One region of the Kitasatospora sp. NPDC001603 genome, then DNA from elsewhere that is predicted to be linked to it. Evidence: predicted binding sites of a transcription regulator. Region 1 holds the regulator's gene; the other holds the start of a gene.
The links. Region 1 encodes HspR, which represses chaperone genes until heat shock. Its sites were predicted from a motif close to TTGAGNNNNNNNNNCTCAA; they were not measured.

Region 1 (14,725 bases):
TCGGGGGCGAACTGATCGTCTATCAGTGGTCACGCTCGCGTCCAGGTTTCTGCCCTGTCATCTGGCTGCCTGGCAGGGAGATGACGCCGCCGGGGGACAACGGGGAGGTGACACCACAACTCGGCGTGCGGCATCATGTGGACTCCAGTGCTATTAGTTCGGCTAGAGCAACTTTCGGAAAGGGAGTGGGCTGGTGTCCCGTATGTCCAGGCTTGTGCGCAAGGTCGTGCTTCCGATTGCCATCGCGGCCGGAGCTTTGGCCGGTGTCTGCGTCCTGTCAAACGGTACGCAGCCGCAGGTGGACGCAGGTGCCGGGGATTCCCGCGCCAAGGCCGCCGTTTACCTCGTCGCCAATGACATGAACTGGGGCTGACCGCTCCCTGTCATAGCGGACGTTCGAGTGCCGAAAGGCTCCAGGCGCGGGCGCCCGCCGCCGTTCGGGGCCCTCACTCCGGCCGGTGCTGCGCGGCCCGGCCGAGGACGTAGCCCAGCTGGAACAGGGAGTCGACGTTGTAGTCCTCCCGCATCTCGGCGATATGTCGCGCCAGTGTGCGCTCGCTGATGCCGAGTCTGCGGGCGATGACCCGATGGTTCGTACCGGAAAGAAGCAGGTCGATGATCGTCTGGCGCAGCCGGGAGACCACCTGCTGCGGGACGGTGGTGTCGCCGTCGAACTCCAGCGCCCGGCCCCAGTTCCGCTCGAATACCTCTTCCACGAGATATTTGATGACCGCCGGATCGTGGATGAAAGCGGCCAGGTCGTCATCGCCCACCGGAATTACCGCGAGCCGCCGGTCGACAATGATGAGGCGGGCATAGGGCTCGTCCAGGGTGCGAAACTGATAACCCTCCTTCGCCAGCCGGGACACGTATTCGCGGGTGGGCTGGTGGTATCGGGTGCTCGCGTTGTAGATCGTGCGCATCGAAGCGCCCTGCTGCAGGCTCTTGAGGTCCCGTTCCATTCCCGCGGCGAGCAGCTCGGGCGGGCGGGGGCCGCCCGGCTGCATGGCGAGGCCCTCGGTCATCCCGGTGGCCATGCATTGCTGGAGGCGCTGATTGATGAGCGCTTTGCCCTGGACGTATTCGATGGGGCCGCCCGACTGGTCGGGGCTGTGAAAGGCGTCGGCCAATTCGCTGAGATCGGCCGGCAGGGCGACCGCGCGGGCCAGCAGGTCGAGGGCCTGGCGCTGCCAGGCGGAGCTCAGGCTGAAGGAGAGCTGGGCCGGGTCGACCGCGATGAGCGAGCCGGGTTCGTCACTGTCCGGAATGAGCAGACCGAGGTCCATGAGCTCGCGGAGCGCGGCGGTCTCGCCCGGGCCGGCGCCGATTGTCAGCCGGCCGTTGCCGTGGACGGTCCTGAGATAGAGCGAGCGGGCGTCGGCAGACAGTATTCGCGGTCCGCCACCTGCGGAACCGGGCTGCTCTCGCCCACTCATCTTCGGCTCCCTGTCGTCGACCGGACAAGTAGTCAACGTTCTAAAGTCGGTTGTACCAGGCATCCTAGGTCGCGGTCACGGCTGGTAAGGACGGCCACCGACAGCACTGCCTGCCAGGGGCACGCTCCGGTCCAGCACTCTCTCACAGACGACCGAGCCGCCGGCACCCCCCGATCAGGAGGGAGCCGGCGGCGGGTGCCGTGGTGGCGGGGTTACCGCTTGGGGCGCCAGACGACCAGTGCGCTGGACTGGCTCGGCGGCTGGTACGGGACGAGGTCCCGCCGGTAGGAGGCGTGGACGGCGGCCTCGCGCTGCTGGAGCGCCGAGGCGGCGCCTTCGAGCGAGTCGACCAGCTCGGTGATCCGCGACTGCAGCGCGGTGACCTGGTTCTCCAGCTCGATGATCCGCTTGATGCCGGCGAGGTTGATGCCCTCGTCCTGGGACAGCCGCTGCACCTCGCGCAGCTGCTGGATGTCGCGGCTGGAGTAGCGGCGGCCGCGGCCCGCGGTGCGGTCGGGACAGACCAGGCCGAGCCGGTCGTACTGGCGCAGGGTCTGCGGGTGCAGGCCGGAGAGCTCGGCGGCGACCGAGATCACGTAGACCGGGGTGTCCTCGGTGAGGACGTAGTGCGGCGGCGGTGCCGCACGGCGGGCGCGCGGGGCGCCGCCGGGCAGGCCTTCGCCGATGCCGGGCCCGATCGGGCCGCTGTCGGGGGTCATCTGGTCGTCACGCTCCCTTCGCCGCCTTGAAGAGGGCGGCTCGCGGGTCGTCGGAGGCGGTGGCCTCGCGGTACTGCTCCAGGGCCGTCAGCGCGTCGCCGGTGACGTGCTGGGGCACCACGACCTCCACGGTGACCAGGAGGTCGCCCCGGGTGCCGTCCTTGCGGGTGGCGCCCTTGCCGCGGGCCCGCAGGGTGAGGCCGTTGGCGCTGCCCGGGGGCAGCCTGAGCTTCACCGAGGGGCCGTTGAGCGTCGGTACCTCGATGGTGCCGCCCAGAGCGGCTTCGGGGAAGGTCACCGGCACCGTCACCGTCAGGTTGTCGGCCTTGCGCCCGAAGACCGGGTGCGCGTCGACGTGCACGGTGACGTAGAGGTCGCCGGACTGGCCGCCGCGCTCGCCCTGGGCGCCCTTGCCCTTCAGCCGGATGCGCTGGGCGTCCTGGACGCCGGCCGGGATCCGGACCTGCATGGTGCGGGCCGAACTGGCCCGGCCGCTGCCGTGGCAGTCGGCGCACGGGTCGTCGACGATCATGCCGCGGCCGCGGCAGTCCCGGCACGGCTCGGACAGCGCGAAGGCGCCCTGGCCCCGGCTGACGGTGCCGGCGCCGACGCAGGTCGGGCAGACCCGCGGGGTGGTGCCGGCCTTGGCGCCGGTGCCGCTGCAGGTGCGGCAGGCGGCCTGGCTGGTCATCCGCAGCGGGACGGTCGCGCCGTCCACCGCCTCCTCGAAGGAGAGCGTCACCTCGGTCTCGACGTCCGCGCCGCGCCGCGGCTGGGCCTGCCGGCCGCCGCGGTTGAACAGGCCGCCGAAGACGTCGCCGATCCCGCCGCCGCCGGCGCCGCCGCCCTGGCTGCCGCTGAAGAGGTCGCCGAAGTCGAAGCTGTAGCTGCCCCCGCCGGGCCCGCCGGAGCGGAAGCCGCCGTTGGCGAAGAGCGTGCGCGCCTCGTCGTACTCCTTGCGGCGCTTCTCGTCCGACAGGACGTCATAGGCCTCGGAGATGTCCTTGAAGCGCTCTTCGGCCTTGGCGTCGCCCGTGTTCGCATCGGGGTGGAACTCGCGCGCCAGCTTGCGGTACGTCTTCTTGATCTCGGTGGCGGAGGCGTCCTTGGGCAGGCCGAGGACCTTGTAGTAGTCCTTCTCCACTCGCTCGCTCATGGCTGCCGCCACCTCCCGGAGTCAACAGGTAGGGATCCGGCGCGGGTGGGCCCGCCGGCCACGGATCCACCGGACTCCCCGCCGCGGGGAACCGGGTCAACGGATACGGCGCTGCGGAGCCGGCCGCCGTACTGGCCGGCGTACGACTCCGCAGCGCACGGGGTGTCAGCTGTCCGCGCCACCGTCAGCCTTGTCCGACTCCGCGGACTTCGCCGACTCGGCGTCCGGCGCGGAGGTGGTCTGGGTGCCCGGCTGGGGCTCCGCGACCGCCACCATCGCCGGGCGGATGATCCGCTCGCCGATCCGGTAGCCGGGCTGGAGGATCTGGACGCAGGTGTCCTCGGTGACGTCCGAGGAGTAGCTGTGCATCAGCGCCTCGTGCATGGTCGGGTCGAAGGGCTCGCCCTCCTTGCCGAACTGCTGGAGGCCCAGCTTGGCCACGACCGTCTCCAGCGACTCGGCGACGGACTTGAAGCCGCCCGTCACCTCGCCGTGCTCGCGGGCCCGGCCGATGTCGTCCAGCACCGGGATCAGGGACTCCAGGATGTTGGAGACCGCGATCTCGCGGACCGTCAGACGGTCCCGCTCGACCCGCTTGCGGTAGTTCTGGTACTCGGCCTGAAGGCGCTGGAGGTCGGCGGTCCGCTCGGCGAGCTGCTTGGCGGCGGCGTCGCCCGCGGCGCCGGTGGTGTCACCGGCTGCCGCGGCCTCCTCGGCGGCCTCGATCACGGCCTCCTCGGCGGCGGAGTCGTCGCCGGGCTCAGCACCCTGCGGCTTCTCCGTCATGCCGCACCGCCCTTGGGCTTCTCGTCGTCCACGATCTCGGCGTCGACGACGTCGTCGTCCTTGGCGCCGGCGGCGTCACCGGCCGGCGCGGCACCGGCGGCGTCGGCGTTGGCGTAGAGCGCCTGGCCGAGCTTCTGGGCGGTGGTGGAGACCTTCTCGGAGGCGTCGCGGATGGCCGCGATGTCCTCGCCCTTCAGGGTCTCCTTGAGCTCGCCGATGGCGGTCTCGACCTCGGTCTTGACGTCGGCCGGGAGCTTCTCCGCGTTGTCCGCGATGAACTTCTCGGTCGAGTAGACGAGCTGCTCGGCCTGGTTGCGGGTCTCGACCGACTCGCGGCGCTTGTGGTCCTCCTCCGCGTACTGCTCGGCCTCGCGCATCATGCGCTCGATGTCGTCCTTCGGCAGCGCGGAGCCGCCGGTGACGGTCATCTTCTGCTCCTTGCCGGTGCCGAGGTCCTTGGCGCCGACGTGCATGATGCCGTTGGCGTCGATGTCGAAGGTGACCTCGATCTGGGGCAGGCCGCGGGGGGCCGGCGGGAGACCGGTCAGCTCGAACATGCCGAGCTTCTTGTTGTACGCGGCGATCTCGCGCTCGCCCTGGTAGACCTGGATCTGCACGGACGGCTGGTTGTCCTCGGCCGTGGTGAAGATCTCCGAGCGCTTGGTCGGGATCGTGGTGTTGCGCTCGATCAGCTTGGTCATGATGCCGCCCTTGGTCTCGATGCCGAGGGACAGCGGGGTGACGTCGAGCAGCAGGACGTCCTTGACCTCGCCCTTGAGGACACCGGCCTGGAGCGCGGCGCCGATCGCGACGACCTCGTCCGGGTTGACGCCCTTGTTGGCGTCCTTGCCGCCGGTCAGCTCGCGGACGAGCTCGGCGACGGCGGGCATCCGGGTCGAGCCGCCGACCAGGACCACGTGGTCGATCTCGGACAGCGCGATGCCGGCGTCCTTGATGACGTTGTGGAACGGGACCTTGCAGCGCTCCAGCAGGTCGGAGGTGAGCTGCTGGAACTGGGCGCGGGTGAGCTTCTCGTCCAGGTGCAGCGGGCCCTCGGCGGAGGCCGTGATGTAGGGCAGGTTGATCGAGGTCTCGGAGGACGAGGACAGCTCGATCTTGGCCTTCTCGGCGGCCTCGCGCAGACGCTGGAGGGCCATCTTGTCCTTGGACAGGTCCACGCCGTGGCCGGCCTGGAAGACCTTGACCAGGTGGTCGACGACCTTCTGGTCCCAGTCGTCACCACCGAGGTGGTTGTCACCGTTGGTGGCCTTCACCTCGACGACCCCGTCGCCGATCTCCAGCAGGGACACGTCGAAGGTGCCGCCGCCGAGGTCGAAGACCAGAATGGTCTGGTCGTCCTTGTCCAGGCCGTAGGCCAGGGCGGCCGCGGTGGGCTCGTTGACGATGCGCAGGACGTTGAGGCCCGCGATCTCACCGGCCTCCTTGGTCGCCTGGCGCTCCGAGTCGGAGAAGTAGGCCGGGACGGTGATGACGGCGTCGGTGACCGTCTCGCCCAGGTAGGCCTCGGCGTCCCGCTTCAGCTTCTGCAGCACGAAGGCGCTGATCTGCTGGGGGTTGAAGTCCTTGCCGTCCAGGTTGATCTTCCACCCGGTGCCCATGTGGCGCTTGACCGAGCGGATGGTCCGGTCGACGTTGGTGACCGCCTGGCGCTTGGCGACCTCGCCGACCAGCACCTCGCCGTTCTTGGCGAAGGCCACGACGGACGGCGTGGTCCGCGCACCCTCGGCGTTCGTGATGACGGTGGGTTCGCCACCCTCAAGGACGCTGACGACCGAGTTCGTCGTACCGAGGTCGATGCCGACCGCGCGTGCCATCGTTGGTACCTCCACGGAAGAGTTGAGCTTTACAGGCTCAAGGATGCACGACTCGGCGGAGGGCGTCAACAGCTATGAGTCCCAGCGGCTCAACTTTGCTGAGCCGAAAATCGCGCCGACCCGCCGGGGAGGCGTGGTGCGCCGGGCTCGCGTGACTGCCGCCATACCTTGAGCATCTTCTGGAGGAGTGTTGACGGGCGGTAATGTCCGGGCCGTCGGCCCGGCAAGTTACCGACGAGTACACTCGCACGCGTAGAAACTCTCACCAGGAAGCCGCAGGAGACGGAGAGCCGATGCAGCTAGCAGCGATCGTCATCTCGCTGGTCACGTTTGTGATCGGCACCGCGCTCGCCGCCCGTGCGGCGATGTACATCTTCAAGGTGGTGCGGACGGGCCAGTCCGACCCCACCAGATTCGGCGTGCCCGCCCAGCGGGTGAAGACCGTGGCGGTCGAGTTCGTCGGCCACACCAGGATGAACCGCTGGGGCGTCGTCGGCATCGCGCACTGGTTCGTCGCGGTGGGCTTCTTCACCCTCGGCCTCACCCTGCTGACCGCCTTCTTCCAGCTGTTCGACGCCGAGTTCGTGCTGCCGGTGCTCGGCGGCTGGCTGCCGTACGAGCTCTTCACCGAGCTGGTCGGCACGCTGACCACGCTGGGCATCGCGACCCTGATCGTGATCCGGCTGCTCAGCCTGCCGTCGCGGTCCGGCCGCAAGTCCCGGTTCGCCGGCTCGATCGCCTGGCAGGCCTTCTACGTCGAGTACACGATCCTCGGCATCGGCCTCTGCATCATGATCCTGCGCGGCCTGGAGGGCGCGCTGGAGAACGTCGGCTCGTACGAGGCGAAGTACCTGATCTCCTACCCGCTGGTGCTGGCCTTCAAGGGCCTGGCGCACGGCACGCTGGAGAACCTGATCTACCTCTTCGCGATGCTGAAGATCTGCATCTCCTTCGCGTGGGCGATCACCATCGGCATCAACCCCTCGATGGGCGTGGCCTGGCACCGCTTCCTCGCCTTCTTCAACATCTACTTCAAGCGCGAGGAGGACGGCGGCACCGCGCTCGGCGCCCTGCGGCCGATGACCAGCGGCGGCGCCCCGATCGACTTCGAGGACCCGGCCGACGACGCCGTCTTCGGCGTCTCCCAGGTCGAGCACTTCTCCTGGAAGGGCATCCTCGACTTCTCCACCTGCACCGAGTGCGGCCGCTGCCAGTCGCAGTGCCCCGCCTGGAACACCGGCAAGCCGCTCTCGCCCAAGCTGCTGATCATGAGCCTGCGCGAGCACGCCTTCGCCAAGGCGCCGTACCTGCTCGCCGGCGGCGGCAAGGACATGGAGGGCGAGGAGCGCGCCACCGCCGAGCAGCTGGCCGGCGTGCCCGCCGAGGCGCTCGCCGAGGCCGAGCGCCCGCTGATCGGCACCGCCGAGGAGGGCGGGGTCATCGACCCCGACGTGCTCTGGTCCTGCACCACCTGCGGCGCCTGCGTCGAGCAGTGCCCGGTGGACATCGAGCACATCGACCACATCGTCGACATGCGCCGCTACCAGGTGATGATCGAGAGCTCCTTCCCGACCGAGGCCGGGACGATGCTCAAGAACCTGGAGAACAAGGGCAACCCGTGGGGCATGGCCACCAAGGCCCGCCTGGACTGGGTCAAGGAGCTGAAGAAGGAGACCGGCATCGAGGTGCCGGTGATCGGTGAGGACATCGACCCCGCCGAGGTCGAGTACCTCTACTGGGTCGGCTGCGCCGGCGCCCTGGAGGACCGCGCCAAGAAGACCACCAAGGCCTTCGCGGAGCTGCTGCACACCGCCGGCGTGCAGTTCGCGATCCTCGGCAAGGAGGAGTCCTGCACCGGTGACTCCGCCCGCCGCCTGGGCAACGAGTTCCTCTTCCAGATGCTCGGCGCGCAGAACGTCGAGACCCTGAACGCGGCGCTGGAGGACGCTCCGAAGAAGCGGATCGTCGCCACCTGCCCGCACTGCTTCAACACCATCGCCAACGAGTACCCGCAGCTGGGCGGCCACTTCGAGGTCATCCACCACACCCAGCTGCTGCAGCACCTGATCGACGAGGGCAAGCTCGTCCCGGTGAACCCGGTCGAGGGCCTGATCACCTACCACGACCCCTGCTACCTGGGCCGGCACAACAAGGTCTACAGCCCGCCGCGCGAGATCATGGACAAGGTCCCCGGTCTGCGCCAGCAGGAGATGCACCGCCACAAGGAGCGCGGCTTCTGCTGCGGCGCCGGTGGCGCGCGGATGTGGATGGAGGAGCGCATCGGCAAGCGGATCAACACCGAGCGCGTGGACGAGGCGCTGTCGCTCAACCCCGACATCGTCTCCACCGCCTGCCCGTTCTGCCTGGTGATGCTCTCCGACTCGGTCAACGGGAAGAAGAACGAGGGCGCGGCCAAGGAGCACCTGAAGGTGGTCGACGTCGCCCAGCTGCTGCTCGACTCGGTGAAGGCACTGCCGCCGGCCGAGCCGGCGGAGCCGGCGGAGACCGTCGACGCCTGACCGGTGACGCCTGACCGGTGACGCCTGACCGGTGACGGTCGGCCCGGTGCCTCCGGCCCGAGGGCGGTCGGCCCGGCCCACGACCGCCCGGCTGTTCGACAGTTCTGCTACAACTGCCCGGCCCGGTGGGTGCGACGAGCGCCCGCCGGGCCGGGCTTTTCGCCGGGCTCCGGTGCGGCTCGCACCCGGTTTTCCACCGGACTTGGCGCGGCGTTCTCCGGAGCGCCGCGCGGTGGGCGGGACGCCAACCGCCCGCCCGCCCGACCGGGCCCGGGTCGGAAGGAAATACAGTAGGCGCCGGACCGGCTCTGTGCCGGTCGACCCGTGCCGGCCGTCCGGACGGGTTTCCAGACCACTGACGGAGGTATCGGCCCGCCGGGCCGGGCCGCGGAGACCACAAGGGGAACAGCGCAGACCATGACCGAGGCGATCATGCTGGTCGGTGGTAAGGGCACGCGACTGCGTCCGCTGACCACCCACACCCCCAAGCCCATGCTGCCCGTGGCGGGCGTCCCGTTCATCGCGCACCAGCTGGCCCGCGCGGCCGCGGCCGGGGTGACCCGCGTGGTGCTCGCCACCTCCTACCTGGCCGAGGTCTTCGAGGACCACTTCCAGGACGGGACGCCGTACGGCATCGAGCTGGTCTACCTGACCGAGCGGGAGCCGCTCGGCACCGGTGGCGCGATCCGCAACGCGGCCTCCGGGCTGACCTGCGGCCCCGAAGAGCCGGTCCTGATCTTCAACGGGGACATCCTGTCCGGCGTCGACATCGCGGCCCTGCGCGACGGCCACGTGGCCGCCGGGGCCGACGTCACGCTGCACCTCACCCGGGTCGAGGACCCGCGCGCCTTCGGGCTCGTCCCGACCGACGAGGACGGGCGGGTGCTGGAGTTCCTGGAGAAGCCGGAGACGCCCGAGCAGATCGTCACCGACCAGATCAACGCCGGCTGCTACGTCTTCACCCGCTCGGTGATCGACCGGATCCCGGCCGGGCGCGAGGTCTCCGTCGAGCGCGAGACCTTCCCCGAGCTGCTGGCCACCGGCGCGCTGCTGCGCGGGGTGGTCGACACCTCGTACTGGCTGGACCTCGGGACGCCGGCGGCCTTCGTCCGCGGCTCGGCCGACCTGGTCCTCGGCAAGGTCGACTCCCCGGCCGTCCCCGGCCCCACCGGTGACGCCCTGCTGCTGCCCGGTGCCACCGTGCACCCCGGCGCCGTGCTGAGCGGCGGGACCGTGGTCTCCGCGGGCGCGGTGATCGAGGCCGGCGCGATCGTCGAGGGCAGCGTGATCCTGCCCGGCGCGTCCATCGGCCCGGACACCCTGGTCAAGGACTCGATCGTGGGCGCGTACGCGACCGTCGGCGACCGGACGGCGCTGGACGGCGCGGTGATCGGCGACGGCGCGATCGTCGAGTCGGACAACGAGCTGCCGAACGGCATCCGGGTCGCCTGCGGCACGCTGCTGCCGGTCGGCGCCGTCCGCACCTCGGCCGGCCCGGGCGGCTGCCCGGCCGGTGCCTCGGCGGCCGCGGCGGTGCACGCGCCGGCCGTGAGCGCGCAGCGGTAGGACCCGCCCGACACGGCGCCCCGGGCCCCGCCCGGGGCGCCGTCGTCACAGGCTCGCTGCAAACCGGCTCCGGCTCGGTGCCCGACCGACGCGGAGTCGGCCGGACGGGTACCTTCGGAGCGTGGCTGGTAATCGATACGACAGCGGTCAGGGCGCCGACCCCCGTGGCGGGTGGTCGGCTCCTCCCCCCTCGGCGGGGGCGCCCGGGGGGTACGGGCAGGCGGACGGTCCGGAGTACTTCACCGCTCCGCACCGGGGAACGGCACCGCGGCCGGGGGCGCCGTCCCCCGGTGGGCACGGCGGTCCCCAGGCCGGCGGGTACGACCCGTACGCGGCCGACCAGCCCGGGCACACCCGGGCCTTCCCGACCGGCGGCGACCCGTACGCGGGCGAGCCGTACCCGCAGCAGGGGTACCCGGCGGAGTACGGACAGCAGCCCTACCCGCAGGGGTACGAGCAGGGTTATGGCCAGGGCTACGACCGGGGGCGCGACCAGGGCTACGACCAGGCCTACGGCTACGGCGGCCAGGACGGTCAGCCGGACAACGTCGCGGTGTACCGGGCCGGCGGCCAGGCCGCCCCGCACGCCACCGGCCCGCGCCCGCGCTGGCGCGAGCTGCTGACCGGGATCTTCCGCAACCCGACGGCCACCTTCGACCGCACCCGCGACCACCAGGTCTGGCTGCCCGCGCTCACCGTCTCGCTGCTGTACGGCGCGCTGGCCGTGCTGGGCATCGGCCTGACCCACGACGACGTGGTCAACTCGACCTTCACCAGCGCGCTCACCGCGATGGTCGTCGCCGCGATCGGCTTCACCGTGGCCGGCGCCACGCTCGGCGCGGTCACCTACGCGCTGGCCCGCCAGTTCGGCGGGGACGGCCCGTGGAAGTCGACGGTCGGCCTCGCGGTGCTGATCGGCTGGACGACGGACGCGCCCCGGCTGCTGCTGGCGCTCGTGCTGCCGTCCGACAACCTCGTCGTCCAGGTCGTCGGCTGGGCCACCTGGCTGTTCTGCGCCGTCCTGCTGACCACGATGGTCCGCCGGGTGCACGACCTGCCGTGGGGCAAGGCGGCCGGCGCCGCCGCGCTCCAGCTGCTGGCGCTGCTGGTGCTGATCAAGCTGCCCACCCTCGGCTGATCAGCCGCCGTCCCGCTCCTGGGTCTCCTTCCTGGCGGTCCCTTCCGGCCGGTCGGCCGGTCCGTTCCCGGCCGAGGAACCGGGGAAGGCGCGGCGCGGGCCCGGGGGAGAATGGTCGACGGGCCCCGCCTGCGGGGCCCGTTCCGCTTCCACCACCCTCACGTCCACCACCCTCACGCGCACGGAGCCAGGCATGACCCTCCCCACCACCCACGTCAGCTTCCCGGCCGGGGCGGTGACCGGCGAGTCCCCGGTGCTCGCGGTGCACCCGCTGGACGGCGGCCGCCACGCGGTCGTCACCGCGGCGACGCCGTTCCACCCGCTCGACCACACCTGGCCCGACCAGCCGGCCGACCTCGGCACCCTGACCGTGGACGGCACCGAACTGGCCGTCGTCGACTGCCTGACCGGTGCGGTGGGCCCGGACGGCGGCGCGCCGCTGGTCGGCGCCGACATCCCGGTCCGGCGCGGTGACGAGGAGTGGTCCTGGCTGGTCCTGCACGTGGTCGAGGGGGCCCCGGAAGGCCTCGTCGGCAAGACCGCGGCGCTCGCCGTCGACCCGGGCCGGCGCGCCGCCCTCTGCGCCTCGCACAGCGGCTGCCACCTGCTCGCGCTCGCCCTGAACGCGGCCCTCGCGCCGCGCTGGCGCAAGGACCCGGGCCGCGCCGACGCCTTCGGCAACCCGGACTTCGACAGCCTCGCGATGGCGAGCTCCGTGATGGACACCGAGGCGAGCACCGACACCTACCGGCTCGGCAAGTCGCTGCGCAAGAAGGGCTTCACCGCCGAGGCGACCGACGAGTTCCCGGCCCTCGCCGACGCCCTGCCCGACCTCACCGAGGCGGTCAACCGGCAGCTGGCCGCCTGGGTCGCCGCCGACGCGCCGGTCCGCATCGACGTCCCCGGCCCCGAGCTGACCGCCCGCCGCCAGTGGCACTGCGAGCTGCCCGAGGGCGCCGCGCAGATCTCCTGCGGCGGCACCCACCTGCACCACCTCGGCGAGCTGGCGGCGCTCCGCACCGAGCTGCGGCTCTCCGAGGACGGCAGCGAGCTGGTCGCCGTCACCCGCCCCGAGCGGGTCTGAGCACCACCGGGAACGCCGCGGGCGGCCACCCCTCGACGGAGGGGCGGCCGCCCGCTGTGCGTGCGCTCGGTGTGCTCGGGACCGTCCGGGCTCAGATGTCCGTGCGGTGGAAGTTCAGGTAGGACCGGGACGGCGTCGGGCCGCGCTGGCCCTGGTAGCGCGAGCCGTACCGCGCCGAGCCGTACGGGTGCTCCGACGGCGAGGAGAGGCGGAACAGGCAGAGCTGCCCGATCTTCATCCCCGGGTAGAGCTTGATCGGCAGCGTCGCGACGTTCGACAGCTCCAGCGTGACGTGCCCGCTGAAGCCGGGGTCGATGAAGCCGGCCGTGGAGTGCGTCAGCAGGCCGAGCCGGCCCAGGCTGGACTTGCCCTCCAGCCGCGAGGCCACGTCGTCCGGCAGCGAGATGACCTCGTAGGTCGACGCCAGCACGAACTCGCCGGGGTGCAGGATGAACGCGTCGTCGCCCTCCGGCTCGACCAGCCGGGTCAGGTCCGGCTGCTCCTCGGAGGGGTCGATGTGGGGATACCGGTGGTTCTCGAACACCCGGAAGAAGCGGTCCAGTCGCACATCGATACTGGACGGCTGGATCATCGCGGGGTCGAACGGGTCGATCACGACCCGGCCCTTGTCGATCTCGGCCCGAATGTCCTTGTCAGAGAGCAGCACGCTCCGAGGTTACGTGCACGACGGGGCCCCGGACGAATCGTCCGGGGCCCCGTCCGTCCTGGTACCCGCCCTCAGGCGAGGAACTCCGCGGCCTCCAGCCGCATCGCCCGGGCCAGTTGCGGCGCGGACAGCTCCCGTACGTCGGCCAGCACCGAACTGCGCATCCGCCCGCACTGCGGGCAGCGGATCAGCCGCCCGGGCCCCAGCCGGCCCGGCCCGAGGTTCTGCATCGGGAACGTGGTGGTGCTGAACAGGTGCCCCTCGGCACAACGAACGACGGCGCGCTGCTCCATCGGTCCCCTTCCCATCCTTACCCCGGTACTCACCCGTACTCTTCGCACCCCGAACGGCCGAGCCTTCGGGACAGCGTCACATTAGGGGATGTTCCGGACATTCCGCAGGATGCCTCGCCGCCCCGGAACCCACCCGCCGGAGCACTCTCACGCGGCCCACACAGTACGCCTCCACCCCCACCCCGGGCGGCTCCGCCACGACCCCGGGCCACCTGTGCAACGGGCGTCACGGATGGGGTACAGTGGGTGCAGATCGAGCGGTCTCTGACGGCTCATCAGGCGGGCGTAGTTTAATGGTAGAACATGAGCTTCCCAAGCTTATAGCGCGAGTTCGATTCTCGTCGCCCGCTCAGAGGTAAAGCCCCAGGTCAACGGCCTGGGGCTTTCTTGTTGTCTAGGCCAATGTCGGGTCGTCGCACCAGATCGTCGCTGGCGTAGTGTTGGATTCGTCGGATTTCGGTCGCCGGGCCGCCCTTCAGGGGCGCGCGCGACGCGTCTCAAATCGCGAGATCAACTCTTAGTGATATGGGCCACTTCCGGAGTTCCTGAATGCAGGGTCCGCAGGCGTGCATCGCGGCCTGAGCACCGGAGACGCTCGCCGGGGGCGATCCACACGACTCGCGTCCACTGCTGGCCGCAGCGCAGCCAGCAGAAGCCGTCGACTCAGTGGTTGCTGTCGTCGGTAGCTGGCGGGGAAGGCAGGCCGCCACGGTCGAACTCGGTGATGCCGGGTATCACCCTGTGCGGCACGGCCAGTTCGGTCAGTACGAGGTCACCTCCCTGGTCGACTTCCGTCGTCGGCCTGGGCAGCGTACGGCTGGGTCGAGCCCGAGACAGTTTCGACCTCGGGCGCCCTGTTGGTGTCCAGCCCCGCGATCGGCGCCCACTCGTGCTCCAGGATCGAGTAGGTGATGGAGTCGCGCCAGGCTCCGCGGACGAAGACATGGTCACGGATCCGGCCGTCCTCGGTCATTCCGGCCCGCAGGAGGGTGCGCGCTGAAGCCTCGTTGAGAGGCGAGCGCGCCGCCCAGATGCGGTGCAGACCGAGGACGTTGAAGCCGAGTGCGCACAGCAGGTGGACGGTCTCGGTTCCGAGTCCCTTGCCCCACTCGGCCGGGTGCAGTGCGAAACCGACGGTGGCTGCCTCCTGCGGCTCGGTCGCGAGACGTGCGTAGCCGATCAGCTGGCGCTCGCCGACCAGGGTGATGGCGAGGCAGTACTCGGTTCTCGGGGTGTCCTTCGCGGAGGCGATGGAGCGGTCGATGATCCGCTGGACCTGGGCGGCGGTGCGGGGCTCGAAGCTGAGGTGCCGGGTGGCGTCGGGGTCGCCGTAGACGGCCAGCAGGGCTTCGGTGTCGTCGGGCTCGACTTCGCGCAGTGCCAGGCGGGGGCCGGCCAGGTGGACTGGAGTCATGGCTGCGGAGCCTACCTGCGGGTCACCGGACGAGGACCGACGTCGGGGTCGCAGTGAACGCTTCGATCTCCTCGCGCAGGCCGGCACCCGCACCGCCACTTCGTCGGCCGTT
Region 2 (14,725 bases), on a different contig from region 1:
CGGGTGCGGTCGGCCGCCGGGATGCCCGGCCCCTCGTCCTCGACCTCCAGCAGCAGCGCGCCGGGCTCGCCGCCGGGCCGGGCCCGGACCGTCACGGTGCCGCCGGGCGGGGAGTGCTTGCAGGCGTTGTCGACCAGGTTGGCGACCACCTGGTGGAGCCGCTCGGTGTCCGCCACGCCGGTCAGGCCGGCCGGGCTGACCTCCAGCGCCAGCCGGACGTCCCCGCGCCGGGAGAAGGCCCCGCCGGCCGTCGCGCCGTCCACGGTGACCCCGCGCAGCACGCCGTCCAGGAACTCGCGCACCTCGAAGGGGCGCGCGTCCAGGTCCACCACCCCGTCGTCGATCTTGGACAGGTCGAGCAGGTGGGTGACCAGCCGGCCGAGCCGTTCGGTCTGCTCCAGGGCGGCGCCCAGGGTCGCGGGATTGGGCTGGACCACGCCGTCGACGACGTTCTCCAGCACGGCGCGCAGCGCGGCGATGGGCGTGCGCAGCTCGTGGGAGACGTTGGCGACCAGCTCGCGGCGGTGCCGGTCGGCGGCCTCCAGGTCGGCCGCCATGTGGTTGAAGGTGGCCGCCAGCTCGCCGATCTCGTCCCGGGAGCTCACCTCGACCCGGCGGCTGTAGTCGCCGGAGGCCATCGCGCGGGCGGCGGCGGTCATGTCGCGCAGCGGGGCGGTCAACCCGTGCGCGAGGAACTGCATGAAGAGCAGCGAAGCGATCATGGAGAAGACCATGATGATCCGGATCTGCGTCTCGGAGCGGATCGCCACCACGACCATGCCGGTGGCGAGGAAGACCGAGACGATCACCAGGAGGGCGAGCTTGCCCTTGATCGAGCGGACCGGGTCGAGCGGCCGGATGTCGGCCCACACCCGGTGGGCGGCGCGGGCGGCCAGCGTGGGCCGGGCGCCGTCGGCGTCGCCGTTGCGTTGCTGTGGAAAGGTCATTGGTCCCCTGTGATCCCCGCGGGTCCGCGCGGCGGTTCGGGACACGGGCCCCCCGGAGGCCCGGTGCCCGAGGCGCCGCTAGGAGAGCGGGGCCTCCAGCGCGTAGCCGACCCCGTGGACGGTGCGGATCCAGCTGGCGCCGATCTTCCGGCGCAGCGCCTTGACGTGGCTGTCCACGGTGCGGGTGCCGGACGCGTCCGTCCAGTCCCAGACCTCGGCCAGCAGTTGCTCGCGGGTGAGTACCGCCCGCGGCTGTGCGGCCAGGCAGGCGAGCAGGTCGAACTCGGTCGGCGTCAGGTGGACGTCGCCCGAGGCCAGCCGGACCCGGCGCTGCACGTGGTCGATCTCCAACTCGCCGAAGCGCAGCGAGCCGAGCGCCGGTGTGCGGGCCGCCTGCTGGGCGCGCTCGACGCGGCGCAGCAGGACGTTGACCCGGGCCGCCAGCTCCCGCATGGAGAACGGCTTGGTCATGTAGTCGTCGGCGCCCACGCCGAGGCCGACCAGGAGGTCCGTCTCGTCGTCACGCGCGGTCAGCATCAGGACCGGTACCGGGCGTTGGGCCTGGATCCGGCGGCACACCTCAAGGCCGTCGAAGCCGGGCAGCATGATGTCGAGCACGACCAGGTCGGGCTGCCAGGTGTGGAACCCGTCGACCGCGCCCGGGCCGTCGTGGGCCACGGCGACCTTGAAGCCCTCCGCGCCCAGCCGGGCCGCGATCGACTCGGCGATCGTGGGCTCGTCCTCCACCACCAGCACTCTGCGCTGGCTGCTCACCGTGCCGCCGCTGTTCTGGTTGTCCTGCTGAATTTCTGTCACGGTCACGCCACCGCCCCCAGGGCTGCGGGCCGGCCACCTGTGGGGATGGCGAGGCTCCGCTCGTAGTCTTGTTCCGTCGTGGACTGTGCCGGGTCCGCCGTCCCGTAGCGCGTGCTGAGTCGGGGGACAGGTGTGGACTGCCCACCACTCCCGCACACTTCGCAGCGTACGGACACCCGGTGGTTCCCGGCAGGTGGACCGGATGTTTCCGGCCCGTGGGCCGGCCGTCCGGCCGCCCGTCGGACCCACTCGGAAGTGGGCACGGGCCAGTACCTTACCCGCCGATTTTTCACTGCGTGACGGTACGTATGCACTCCAGTTGACGACAAGCCGCCGGTCAGCGCCGCTACTCGTGCGTAGACGGAGTGCAGGTCTGTACCAATCGTGGAGTCGCGCGCCACATGATGTTCACGGGGTATTCCCAGCTGGCTCCCAGGACCCCGAAGTACCGTGGTCACGACAAGTCGCACAGGTGGGATTTCCGGCGCGCGCCGGTACGTTGAGCACCGGACGGGGGCCGGAGGCTGCGGGTCTGGAGCGGAGGCGGCATGGCGGAGCTGCGGAGGAACGCTGTGGTGAGCGGGCCGCGTCCGGGGCCGCCGTACGGGATGCTCCGGTTCGGCCTGCGGACCGGCCTGGCCGTCTGGGTGCTCGCCCGGGTGCCGACGCCCCGGCGCAACCCCTTCGCGCTCGGCTACCTCGCCGTGGTCGTGGCCACCACCACCTTCGCCGGGCTGGCCGACCCGGACCTCGTGCTCCGGCTGCAGGAGGCCTCCAGCTCGGACGGGCACAACCTGGTCCACCACCCGCTGCGCGCCCTGCTGTTCAGCGGCTTCTGGGTGGCCGGGACGATCTGGATGCCCTACCTCTGGGCCTTCGCCTTCACCGTCGCGCCGCTGGAGCGCCGGGTGGGCGCCGTCCGGGCCGCGGCGGTCTTCGGGATCGGGCACGTCACGGCGACGGTGCTCTCCCAGTCGGTGGTGATCACCGCCGTGGCGACCGGCCGGATGGAGCCCCGCGCGCTGGACTGCCTGGACATCGGGGTCAGCTACGGCGTGCTGGTCAGTCTCGGTGCGCTGGCCGGGCTGCTGCGGCCGCGCGGGCGGCTGCTCGCGCTCGGCGGCGCCGCCGTCCTGGTCGCCGAGCAGATCGCCGGCGACCGGGACCTGGTGACCGGGGTCGGCCACCCGGTGGCGCTGCTGACCGGGGTCGCGCTCTGGCGCTGGCTGCGGAACGGGCCCGGCCCCCGGTGGCGGCGCCCGGAGGCGGCGGCCGTCGGCGCCACGGGCCCGGCGCAGGCCCAGGGGGCGACCGCCCTGCTGGACCGCGCGTAACTGCCGGGTGCTCCCGGGGGGCGGTGCGCGCCCCCGCGAGGCGTTTTTGACACCCCCTTCCCGGGCTCCTCCTTGTTCGCTCCCGGCGAACAGGGCGGGGGGAACATTCCATCGCCGCGAAACCTTAGTCAGGTCAACTCAACTTCGCTGACTGGGGAGAGATCATGGCATCGACGTCCACTCCGCTCACCCTGCCCGTACTGCCGCTCGACGACGAGGTCGTGCTCCCGGGCATGGTCGTCCCGCTGGACCTCAAGGACACCGAGGTGCGTGCCGCGGTCGAGGCCGCGCGGGCCGCGGCCGCCGGCGCCGCCAAGCCCCAGGTGCTGCTGGTGCCGCGGGTGGACGGCTCGTACGCGGCGGTCGGCACCCTCGCCACCGTCGAGCAGGTCGGGCGGCTGGCCGACGGGGAGCCGGCCGCGCTGGTCCGCGCCGTGCGCCGGGTCCGGATCGGCGTCGGTACCACCGGGCCCGGCGCCGCGCTCTGGGTGGAGGCCACGCCGTTCCGGGAGTCCTCGGAGGGCACGCCGGTGGCCGGCCGCGCCGCCGAGCTGGTCCGGGAGTACCGGGAGTACAAGGCGCTCTCCACCCAGTGGCTGCGCAAGCGCGGCGCCTGGCAGATCGTCGACCGGGTGGCCCAGATCGAGGGCGTCGGCGAGCTGGCCGACAACATCGGCTACGCGTCCTTCGTCACCGCGGAGCAGAAGCTCAAGGTGCTGCTGGAGGCCGACCAGGTGGCCCGCCTGGAGTACGCCCTCACCCTGCTGCGCGACCACCTCGCCGAGGAGGAGGTCAACGACACCATCCGCAAGGACGTCGAGGAGGGCGTGGCCAAGCAGCAGAAGGAGTTCCTGCTCCGCCGCCAGCTGGAGGCCGTCCGCAAGGAGCTGGCCGAGCTGAACGGCGACCCGGCCGACGAGGAGGGCGACTACCGCGCCCGGGTCGAGGCCGCCGACCTGCCCGGGAAGGTCCGCGAGGCCGCGCTCAAGGAGGTCGACAAGCTGGAGCGGGCGTCCGACCAGTCGCCCGAGGGCTCCTGGATCCGCACCTGGCTGGACACCGTCCTGGAGCTGCCCTGGAACGAGCGCACCGAGGACGCCTACGACATCGCCGGCGCCCGGGCCGTGCTGGACGCGGACCACTCCGGCCTCGGGGACGTCAAGGACCGGATCGTCGAGTACCTGGCCGTCCGCAAGCGCCGGGCCGACCAGGGGCTCGGCCTGGTCGGCGGCCGCCGCGGCGGTGCGGTGCTGGCCCTGGTCGGCCCGCCCGGCGTCGGCAAGACCTCGCTGGGCGAGTCGGTGGCCAGGGCGATGGGCCGCACCTTCGTCCGGGTGGCGCTCGGCGGCGTCCGGGACGAGGCGGAGATCCGCGGCCACCGGCGCACCTACGTCGGCGCGCTGCCCGGCCGCCTGGTGCGCGCCATCAAGGAGGCCGGTTCGATGAACCCGGTCGTCCTGCTCGACGAGATCGACAAGGTCGGCTCCGACTACCGGGGGGACCCGGCGGCCGCCCTGCTGGAGGTGCTGGACCCGGCGCAGAACCACACCTTCCGGGACCACTACCTGGAGGTCGAGCTGGACCTCTCGGACGTGGTCTTCCTCGCCACCGCCAACGTGCTGGAGGCCATCCCGGAGGCGCTGCTCGACCGGATGGAGCTGGTCCGGCTGGACGGCTACACCGAGGACGAGAAGGTCGTCATCGCCCGGGACCACCTGCTCCCGCGCCAGCTGGAGAAGGCCGGCCTGACGAGCGAGGAGGTCTCCGTCGAGGAGGAGGCGCTGCGCAAGCTCGCCGGGGAGTACACCCGCGAGGCCGGCGTCCGCACCCTCGAACGCTCGATCGCCCGGGTGCTGCGCAAGATCGCCGCGCAGTCCGAGCTGGGCGAGCGCGAGCTGCCCGCCGCGATCGGCGCGGGCGAGCTGCGCGCGCTGATCGGCCGGCCGCACCACGTCCCGGAGGCGGCCCAGGAGCCCGCCGAGCGGCGGACCGCCGTACCGGGTGTGGCGACCGGCCTGGCGGTGACGGGCGCCGGCGGCGACGTGCTGTACATCGAGGCCTCGCTGGCGGACGCCGAGACGGGCGGCACCGGGCTCACCCTCACCGGGCAGCTGGGCGACGTGATGAAGGAGTCCGCGCACATCGCGCTCTCCTACCTGCGCTCGCGCGGCGCCGAGCTGGAGCTGCCGGTCACCTCGCTGCGCGACCGGGGCGTGCACCTGCACGTCCCCGCCGGGGCCGTCCCCAAGGACGGGCCGAGCGCCGGCATCACCATGACCACCGCCCTGGCCTCGCTGCTCTCCGGCCGCCGGGTGCGTACGGACGTGGCGATGACGGGTGAGGTGTCGCTGACCGGGCGGGTGCTGCCGATCGGCGGGGTGAAGCAGAAGCTGCTCGCCGCCGACCGGGCCGGGGTCAGCACGGTGATCATCCCCAAGCGCAACGAGGCCGACCTGGACGACGTCCCGGCCGAGGTGCTGGAGCGGCTCACCGTCCACCCGGTGGCGGACGTGCGGGAGGTGCTGGAGCTGGCCCTGGAGCCGGCCGAGGTGCTGGTCGCCGCCTGACGGCGGGACGGGAACGGGCGGCGGCCCGGCGGAGCGCGCTGCTCCCGCCGGGCCGCCGCCCGCTCGCACGACCGGGGGCACCGGGCGCCGGGAGCCGCGGGAGCCGCCGGGCCGCCTTCCCGCCGGTTCCGTCGGAGGGCCCCGTGCGAAACTGCGAAGATGCCGTCCCCCACTCAGCGCGCCCTGGCCAAGGTGCCGGCGGGGCTGCGCCCGTTCCTGGTCAGGCACCGCAGGCTGGTGAAGGTCCTGCTGGTCGGGGGCACGTGCTTCGTTCTGACAACAGTGATCAACTTCTCACTGAAGTTCACCCTTTTGGAGCACAAACCGGTGGTGGCGCTCACCATCGCGACCGTGGTGGCCACCACCGTCTCCTACGTGCTCAACCGCCGGTGGTCCTTCCGGGCCCGCGGCCACCGGCGTGAGGTGCTGCTGTTCCTGCTCGTCAGCGTGGTGGCGATCGGCGTCAACGACCTCCCGCTGATCGTCTCGCGCTACGTCCTGGACCTGCGCGAGCCGCAGGTGACGCCCTTCACCCAGGAGGTGGCCGACTTCCTGAGCGGCATGGTCCTCGGCACCTTCGTGGCGATGCTCTTCCGCTTCTGGGCGATGCAGCGCTGGGTCTTCACGCGCTTCCCCGAGCCCGTCGCCCCCCGCGTGGAGCAGCCGCAGCGGATCCCGTAGCGGCCCGGCGCGGCGGGGCGCCGGAGCGGCCGATCCGCCCCCCCGGGCCCGGCGGGAGCGCCCGGCCGAACGCGGTTACGCTGCAGACACCGGTCCGAACTGCGGGACCCGCCCACCGGCGGGGCGGGCGGAAGCTGAGCGGGGTGAGCGCGATGCGCGAGACGGACGGCCTCCGGGCCGGGCCGGCCAGCCAGCAGGGCATGCGGCGGGCCAATCTGGCGCTGGTGCTCGGCGTGATCGCGCGGGCCCCTCGCTCGCGCGCGGAGGTCGCCGCGGAGAGCGGGCTGACCAGGGCGGCGGTGTCCTCGCTCGCCGAGGAGCTGATCGCGGCCCGCCTGGTGGTCGAGGAGGGTCCGGCGGCGCCCAGCGGCAAGGTCGGCCGGCCCGGGACGGCCCTGGGGCTCAACCCCGAGGGACCGGCGGGTCTGGGCGCCGAGATCGGGGTCGAGCACCTCGGCGCCTGCGTGGTCGACCTGCGCGGCGAGGTCCGCGCCTGGCACCGTCAGGAGATCCGCAACCGGGACCGGCGGCCCGCCGCCGTGATGGCCGACCTGGCCGAACTGCTGCGCCGGGCGGTCGTCGACGCGGGGCTGCGCCCGGCCGGGCTGATGCTCGCGGTGCCCGGGCTGGTCGGCGACGGCGACGGGGTGCTCCAGCGCGCCGCCAACCTGGGCTGGCAGGACGTGCCGCTGGCCGCCGAGCTGCGGCCGGCGCTGCGCGCGGCCGGCGCGCAGGGCCTGGCCGAGCTGCCGGTCGAGGCCGAGAACGAGGCCAACCTGGGCGGGCTCGCCGAGCTCTGGCTGGGCGGCGCCCCGGATCACTTCCTGCACGTCTCGGCCGAGGCCGGGGTCGGCTCGGCGATCGTGGTCGGCGGCCGGCTGATGCGCGGGGCGCACGGCTACGCCGGAGAGCTGGGGCACGTGCCGGTCCACCCGGACGGACCGCGCTGCGCCTGCGGGGCGCACGGCTGCCTGGAGCAGTACGCGGGGGAGGCGGCGGTGCTGCGGGCGGCGGGGCTGGAGGGGATCCGGGGCGACTGGGTCGCCCTGCTCGCCGAGCGGGCCGGGGCCGGGGACGAGGAGGTCCGAGGGGCGCTGGACGGGGCCGGGTCGGCCCTGGGGATCGCCTCGGCCGGGGCGGTCAACCTGCTCGACCCGGCCGAGGTGGTGCTGGGCGGCGGCTACGCCCGGCTGGCGCCCTGGCTGCTGCCGGGGATGCGGGCCGAGCTGGCGGCCCGGGTGACCGTCCGCCCCTGGACGGAGGAGCGGCTGACGGTCTCCCGGCTGGGCCGGCGCGGGCCGCTGCTGGGGGCGGCGGTCGGCGTGGTCCGGGCGATCGTCGCGGACCCGGGCCGGCTCGACGGGTAGGGGCGGTGTCGGGCCGGCCCGGGCGGTGGCGGTGGTCCGGCTACCCGGCGGGCAGCTCGCGGCCCCCGCGCGGCCGGCGCAGCACGGCGGCGAAGGTGACGGCGACGCCGACCAGTGCCCAGACCAGCAGCACGAGCAGCGGCATGGTGAGGTTGGTCGCGCCGAAGTAGGCGATCGAGCGGGCCGCGTCGGTGCCGGCGCCGTTCGGGATCCAGGCGCCGATGGCCCGCCAGAACGGGGGCACCATCGGTGGCGGGAAGACCCCTCCCGCGCTGGGGTTGCCGAGCACCACGAAGATCAGTACCGCGACGCCGATCCCGATGATGTCGAAGAGGCACTGCAGCGCCATGGTGAACGCGCCGACCGTGAACACCACCAGGGCGCCCAGCGCGGCGAGCCCCCAGGACGAGCCGGGCAGGGCGTTCAGCGCCGGTCCGACGATCACCGCCCCGCCGATGCCGGCCGCGATCGAGTACAGCGCGAGGGCGGCGAGCCGGATGGCCGCCCGGTAGGCGTTGGCGGGCTTCGCCCCGGCGCTGACGCCGAGGATCGAGGCGACCAGGTAGCCGCCGACGCACCAGCCGATCACCAGGTAGAAGGAGGACAGGCCGTTGGTGTCGCCCTTGGCCAGCGGGATGGTGTCGACGGTGCGCACCGTCCGGCCCTGGGTCTGGTCCACCGCGGTGACGATGGTCTGGGCGGCCCGGGCGGCGGCCGGGCCGCGGGCGTTGGCGACCAGCAGGGTGTCCTCGGTGCCGGCCGGGTCCACCACCAGCGCGGCGTAGAGCTTCTGGTCCTTGATCCGGGCGGTGGCGGTCTCCGCGTCGGGCGCGGTGGAGGCCCGTACCGCGTTGTCGGGCACCCCCTCCAGCGCCTCGACCAGCTTGGGGGAGACCTGCGGCGGGGCGACCACCGCGATCGAGAGCTCGTGCGGGGTGGGGCTGTGCAGCGCGCCGACGTACGAGGTGATGAAGCCGAGCTGGAGGAGGAGGACGGCGATCACCAGCAGCGCCGCGCGCGGGGTGACCGCCCCCTTCAGTTCGGCGACGAGTCCTGGCCTCGGTCCCTGCCCTGGGGTGGTCATCCACATCTCCTTGCGTATCGGGAAAACGGATACTTCATACCATCAAGTAGTTGGCTTTCCCGATTTCCCGCGCCGTATGTGGGGGCCCTGTGCTGCGGGATACTTGCGCGGTGAGTGCGGCGAATGACGAGGAACCCCTGCTGGCGGTGGAGCGCGAGGTCGCGCTGATGTTCCGCCGGGGCCGGGCCCGGGTGGCGGAACTCTCCCGCCGGGTGCACCCCAGCCTGGAGGGGGCGGCGTACAGCATGCTCGGCTACATCGAGCAGGCCGGGCGGGTGCGGGTGACCGACGTCGGCGTGCACTTCGCGGTGGGCAAGGCCACGGTGAGCCGGCAGATCCGGGCGCTGGAGGAGCTGGGCCTGGTGACCCGGGAGGCGGATCCGCTGGACCGCCGGTCCGCGCTGGTCTCGCTCACCGACGACGGCCGGCGGCGCTACCTGGGCGCCCGGGACGCCCGGATCGAGCGGGTGCGCGAGCTGATGGCCAACTGGTCCGAGGAGGACGTGATCCGCTTCGCCGGGCTGCTGCACCGCTTCAACGACGTGGTCGGGGAGGCCGTCGGGACCTGAGGTCCGGCGGTCCGGCGCGGGTCGCGGGGCGGGACTTTACTTGGGCTTGAAGAAAGTTGCCTTAAGCAACCATTGATCCTATGGTTGCTTAAGGCAACGACTTTTCCGTCCCCCGTCGCCGCCTCCCGCTTCCGCCCCGACCCGCCGAAGGACCCAGATGACCGTCACCACCCGAGCCGCGACCGGAGCCGCCACCGCCGACGACGACACACCCATGACCCACCGGCAGGTGCTGGAGGCCCTGTCCGGCCTGCTGCTCGGCCTCTTCGTGGCCGTGCTGTCGTCGACCGTCGTCTCCAACGCCCTGCCGCGCATCCTCACCGACCTGCACGGCGGCCAGTCCGCCTACACCTGGGTGATCACCGCCACCCTGCTCACCCTCACCGCCTCCACCCCGATCTGGGGCAAGCTGTCCGACCTGGCCAGCAAGAAGCTGCTCCTGCAGATCGCCCTGGTGATCTACATCGCCTCGTCCGCGCTGGCCGGCCTCGCCCAGAACACCGGCGAGCTGATCGCCTGCCGCGCGCTGCAGGGCATCGGCGCCGGCGGCGTCACCGCGCTCGCCCAGATCTGCCTGGCGGCGATGGTCCCGCCGCGCGAGCGCGGCCGGTACAGCGGCTACTTCGGCGCGGTCTTCGCCCTCGCCACCATCGGCGGCCCGCTGATCGGCGGCGTCATCGTGGACACCTCCTGGCTCGGCTGGCGCTGGTGCTTCTACGTCGGGATCCCGTTCGCGCTGGCCGCGATCGCGGTGCTGCAGCGCACCCTGAAGCTGCCGGTGGTCAAGCGCAAGGTCAAGATCGACTACCTGGGCGCCCTGGTCATCACCGGCGCCGTCAGCCTGCTGATGATCTGGATCACGCTGGCCGGCAAGAACTACGCCTGGCTCTCCTGGCAGACCGCGGCCATGGTCGGCGGCGGCCTGGTGCTGGGCGGGCTCGCCGTGGCGATCGAGAAGCGCGCGGCCGAGCCGATCATCCCGCCGAGCCTCTTCCGCCACCGCACCGTCACCCTGGCGGCGGTCGCCAGCGTGCTGGTCGGCATCGGGATGTACGGCGCGACCACCTTCCTCAGCCAGTACTTCCAGCTGGCCAGGGAGAAGTCCCCGACCATCGCCGGCCTGATGACGCTGCCGATGATCCTCGGCCTGGCCGTCGCCTCCACCGTGGCGGGCAAGCTGATCACCAAGTACGGCCGCTGGAAGGCCTACCTGGTCGCCGGCACCCTGATGCTGGCCGTCGGCTTCGCCCTGCTCGGCACCGCCCGGGCCGACACCGACTACGTGCTGCTCGCCGTCTACATGGCGATCACCGGCATCGGCCTCGGCCTGACCATGCAGAACCTCGTGCTCGCGGTGCAGAACACGGTGCCCCGGCACGAGCTCGGCGCGGCCAGCTCGGTGGTCACCTTCTTCCGCACCATGGGCGGCGCGATGGGCGTCTCCGCCCTCGGGGCCCTGATGAACAACCGGGTCGGCCACTACCTGACGGAGAACCTGGCGGCCGCGCACGTCCCGGCCACCGGCGCCGCGGCCGGCGGCGGCATCCCGGACCTGCACAAGCTGCCCGCCCCGCTCGTCCCGCTGGTGACGGACGCCTTCGGGCACGGGGTCGGCGTGGTCTTCCTGGTCGCGGCGCCGTTCGCGCTGCTGGCCTTCGTGACGGTGCTGTTCATCCGCGAGACCGTGCTGCGCACCGGCCACCAGAGCTGACCGCCGCCGGCGGGGGCACGGGGCAGGACACGGCGAAGGCCGGGGAGCGGACCACCGCTCCCCGGCCTTCGCCGTACTCCGTGCGTCAGTGGCCGGCGATCAGGGACAGGCCGTAGAGGACGGCGGCGCCGCAGACCGCGAAGCAGGTGTAGGCACCGGCCAGGGCCAGTCGGCCGCCGCCGGCCGGGGCGTCGGAGCCCGCCGCCGAGCGCTGCGCGGTGAGCGCGGCCTCACGGCGGGAGAGGGCCAGGATGCCCAGCGCGAAGACGGTGACCACCGCGACGGTGATGCCGAAGCTGAAGCCGGCGGTCTGGGCCAGGGCGTTCCACTTGATGTGCATGGTGTGTGCTCCTCAGCCGTCGGCGCTCAGGCCGCGACCGTGGTCGAGGCGGGAGTGGTGGGGGTGCCGGCCGCGGCGGTCGGGGTGATCTCGACCGGGGTGATGTCGCCGGCCTCGTTGACGTTGTCCGCGTGGACCGGCTGGCGGCGGGAGATCAGCCACATCGCGCCCGAGCCGGCGACCAGGACGGCGCCCACCAGGACCACGCCCCAGGTGCCCTGCTCGACCACGAGGGCCGCGAGGCCGGCCACCGTGGCGGCGGCGGGCAGGGTCAGGCCCCAGGTGTAGACCATGCGGCGCACCAGGCTCCAGCGCAGCTCGCCCTTCGGGCCGCCGAGGCCGGCGCCCATGATGCCGCCGGAGCAGACCTGGGTGGTGGAGAGGCCGAAGCCCATGTGCGAGGAGGTCAGGATGACGGTCGCGGCGGCGGACTCGGAGGCGAAGCCCTGCGGCGCCTGGATGTCCGCCAGGCCCTTGCCCATCGAGCGGATGATCCGCCAGCCGCCCATGTAGGTGCCGAGCGCGATCGCCGCACCGGCCGAGACGATCACCCAGGTGGGGGGCAGCGCGCCGGTCGGCAGGGCGCCGACCGAGACCAGGGTCAGGGTGATGATGCCCATCGTCTTCTGGGCGTCGTTGGTGCCGTGGGCCAGCGAGATCAGCGAGGAGGAGAACACCTGGCCGGTCTTGAAGCCCTTGGTGACGGTGGCGCCGTCGCTCTTGCGGGTGATCGCGTACGCCAGCTTCGTGGCGCCCCACGAGGCCAGGCCCGCGACCAGCGGGGACGCGATCGCCGGGATGAGGATCTTGGTGACCACGGTGTCGAAGTTGACGCCGTTGAGACCGACGCCGACCACGGTGGCGCCGATCAGGCCGCCGTAGAGCGCGTGCGACGAACTGGACGGAAGGCCTCTCAGCCAGGTGATCAGGTTCCAGAGGATCGCGCCGACCAGTGCGGCGAAGATGATCTCCGGATGGATCCCGGCCTTCTCGTTGACGATGCCGCCGGAGATGGTGGTGGCGACCTTCACCGAGAGGAACGCCCCGGCGAAGTTGAGGACGGCCGCGATGGTGACCGCGACCTTGGGTCGAAGGGCTCCGGTGGCGATGGAGGTGGCCATCGCGTTGGCGGTGTCGTGGAACCCGTTGGTGAAGTCGAAGGCGAGCGCCGTGATGATCACAACGGCCACCAGGAACGAGATGTGTTCCATACCCAAACAATCGTCGTAGTTGTCGCACTGACGTTGGTGTCGATCGCGACGGTAGGGAGCCTCGGTGAACGGAAGGTGAACTGAGACGGGCTGCGTGGTTCCGGACGTGTCCAAGGGGTTGCCATGACCTTGCCAGGAGGTGTCCCCGGGCCCGCTGAACTGGGCATTGGCGCAGAACGTCCTGGTTCGCTCCGGTTTGCTGAGACCTGTCTCACAACCGACCGAAGAATTCATCCGGCCGTACGGGTGCGGTCTGTTTCTGCCGGGAGACCCATGACAGGATCGGCGAGGATCCGGGCAACCCGGGGATCGGCAGGGGCGGGGAGGAACGAATCCATGGGCGGGGCCGCACAGCGCACGGAGACAGCGGGAACACGACCGTGGGTGCGGGCCGCCCTGCGCTGCGGAGCCGTCCTGGCGGCCGCCGCGCTGGCGCTGCCGCTGGCCGCCCAGGCCGCCTACGCGGCGCCGGACCCGGGCAACCCGGGCATCACCGCCCCGGCCGCCGTGCCCGGCGCGGACCCGCTCGCGGAGGCCAAGGCCACCCTCGGGCCGCTGCTCGACCGGCTGCACGAGCTGTACACGGGGGCGGAGGCCGCCACCGAGCAGTTCAACGCCGCCGTCACCAAGGTCGCCGAGCAGCAGGCCACCGTCACCGACCTGGGCGACCGGCTGGACCGTCAGCAGAAGCTCGTGGACGCCGGTACCGACGTGGCCGCCCAGCTCGCCGCCGCCCAGTACCGCAACGGCGCCACCTCGGCCTACGCCGAACTGCTGCTCTCCCAGGACCCGTACGAGGCCGTCACCATCGCCGAACTGCTCTCCGCCGCGAGCCGTTCGCAGTCCGAGTTCCTGGACCGGCTCAAGCTCGACCGCGAAGCGCTCACCGGCCTGCAGAAGCAGAGCGAGGAGGCGCTGAAGAACTCCCAGGCACTGGTCGCCCAGCAGGACGCGGCCAAGGCCAAGCTCGCCACCGACCTGGCCGCCGTCGAGCAGCTGGTCTCCTCGCTCACCGGTGCCCAGCGCACCGAGCTGGAGCAGCTGGAGAAGGCCAAGGCCGACGAGGCCCAGCTGGCCTTCCTCGCCTCCGGTGCCCTCGGCAAGGGCGAGCGCACCCCGTCGCTGGCCGGCCGCGCCGCCGTCGCGTACGCGCTGGCGCAGCTCAACAAGCCGTACGTGTGGGGCGGCGCCGGCCCGGACGTCTTCGACTGCTCCGGCCTCACCTCGCAGGCCTGGCTGCACGCCGGCAAGCCGATCCCGCGCACCAGCCAGGAGCAGTGGGCCCAGCTCCAGCACGTCGCGCTGAACCAGCTGCGCCCCGGTGACCTGGTCATCTACTTCGAGGGCGCCACCCATGTCGCGCTCTACATCGGCGGCGGGCTGGTCGTCCAGGCGCCCCGCCCGGGCGCCGTGATCAAGGTGTCGCCGATCGGCTCGATGCCGATCCTCGGTGCCGTCCGCCCCGACCCGGAGACCGCCTCGGACGAGGCGGGCGGTGCCTGGAAGGTGCCGGACCTCCCGGCGGGCTGGGACAGCGTCACCCCGATCGCCCCGAGCCCGGCCAACCAGGTGCCGGTAGACCCGAACGCGGCGAACCCCGCGCCCGGCACGCCGACCGCGCCCGGTACGCCCACCCCGGGGACGCCGACGCCCGGCACCCCGCAGCCCGGCACCGGCACACCCACCGACCCGGGGACGCCGACCGGCACCCCGACGGGCACGCCGACCGGGACGCCCACGGGGACGCCGACGGGCACGCCCACCGGCACTCCGACGGGGACGCCGACCGGGACCCCGACGGGCACCCCCACCGGGACGCCCACGGGAACGCCGACCGGGACCCCGACGGGCACCCCCACCGGGACGCCGGCCGGGACTCCCGCGGGCTCGCCCAGCGGCACCGGTACCGGTTCGGCCACCGCCTCGGCCCCGGGCTCCACCTCGGCCACCCCGCTGCCGGCGGGCCAGCACTAGCTCGGCCCGACGGCCCGGGGAGCCCCGGGCCGTCGGCCGGTTCAGCTCGCGCCGCTGTCCGGCTCGAAGCGGATCAGCACGGCCTTGGAGGTCGGGGTGTTGCTGATGTCCGCGGTGGAGTCCA

Region 2: a site for HspR is predicted at 3,221-3,239, ahead of lon (endopeptidase La). Genes of this name have one in related genera too.

The regions. Positions count from the first base shown of each region.
Region 1 is NZ_JBEPAA010000007.1:26,793-41,517, reverse strand. It holds gene ABT263_RS07065 (hypothetical protein) at 215-373, shown strand; gene ABT263_RS07060 (helix-turn-helix domain-containing protein) at 447-1,436, opposite strand; gene ABT263_RS07055 (heat shock protein transcriptional repressor HspR) at 1,649-2,155, opposite strand; gene dnaJ (molecular chaperone DnaJ) at 2,163-3,311, opposite strand; gene grpE (nucleotide exchange factor GrpE) at 3,477-4,097, opposite strand; gene dnaK (molecular chaperone DnaK) at 4,094-5,932, opposite strand; gene ABT263_RS07035 ((Fe-S)-binding protein) at 6,226-8,451, shown strand; partial or broken gene manB (mannose-1-phosphate guanylyltransferase) at 8,869-9,942, shown strand; gene ABT263_RS07025 (YIP1 family protein) at 10,139-11,155, shown strand; gene ABT263_RS07020 (alanyl-tRNA editing protein) at 11,349-12,239, shown strand; gene dcd (dCTP deaminase) at 12,331-12,906, opposite strand; gene ABT263_RS07010 (hypothetical protein) at 12,978-13,199, opposite strand; tRNA gene ABT263_RS07005 (tRNA-Gly) at 13,479-13,549, shown strand; gene ABT263_RS07000 (GNAT family N-acetyltransferase) at 13,972-14,613, opposite strand; gene ABT263_RS06995 (NsdA family TPR-like regulatory protein) at 14,636-14,725, opposite strand, start outside.
Region 2 is NZ_JBEPAA010000010.1:4,360-19,084, forward strand. It holds gene ABT263_RS09360 (sensor histidine kinase) at 1-947, opposite strand, end outside; gene ABT263_RS09365 (response regulator transcription factor) at 1,026-1,763, opposite strand; gene ABT263_RS09370 (rhomboid-like protein) at 2,339-3,097, shown strand; gene lon (endopeptidase La) at 3,262-5,664, shown strand; gene ABT263_RS09380 (GtrA family protein) at 5,824-6,345, shown strand; gene ABT263_RS09385 (ROK family protein) at 6,498-7,712, shown strand; gene ABT263_RS09390 (ABC transporter permease) at 7,753-8,796, opposite strand; gene ABT263_RS09395 (MarR family winged helix-turn-helix transcriptional regulator) at 8,907-9,365, shown strand; gene ABT263_RS09400 (MDR family MFS transporter) at 9,580-11,076, shown strand; gene ABT263_RS09405 (hypothetical protein) at 11,162-11,416, opposite strand; gene ABT263_RS09410 (inorganic phosphate transporter) at 11,443-12,627, opposite strand; gene ABT263_RS09415 (C40 family peptidase) at 12,964-14,601, shown strand; gene ABT263_RS09420 (FdhF/YdeP family oxidoreductase) at 14,643-14,725, opposite strand, start outside.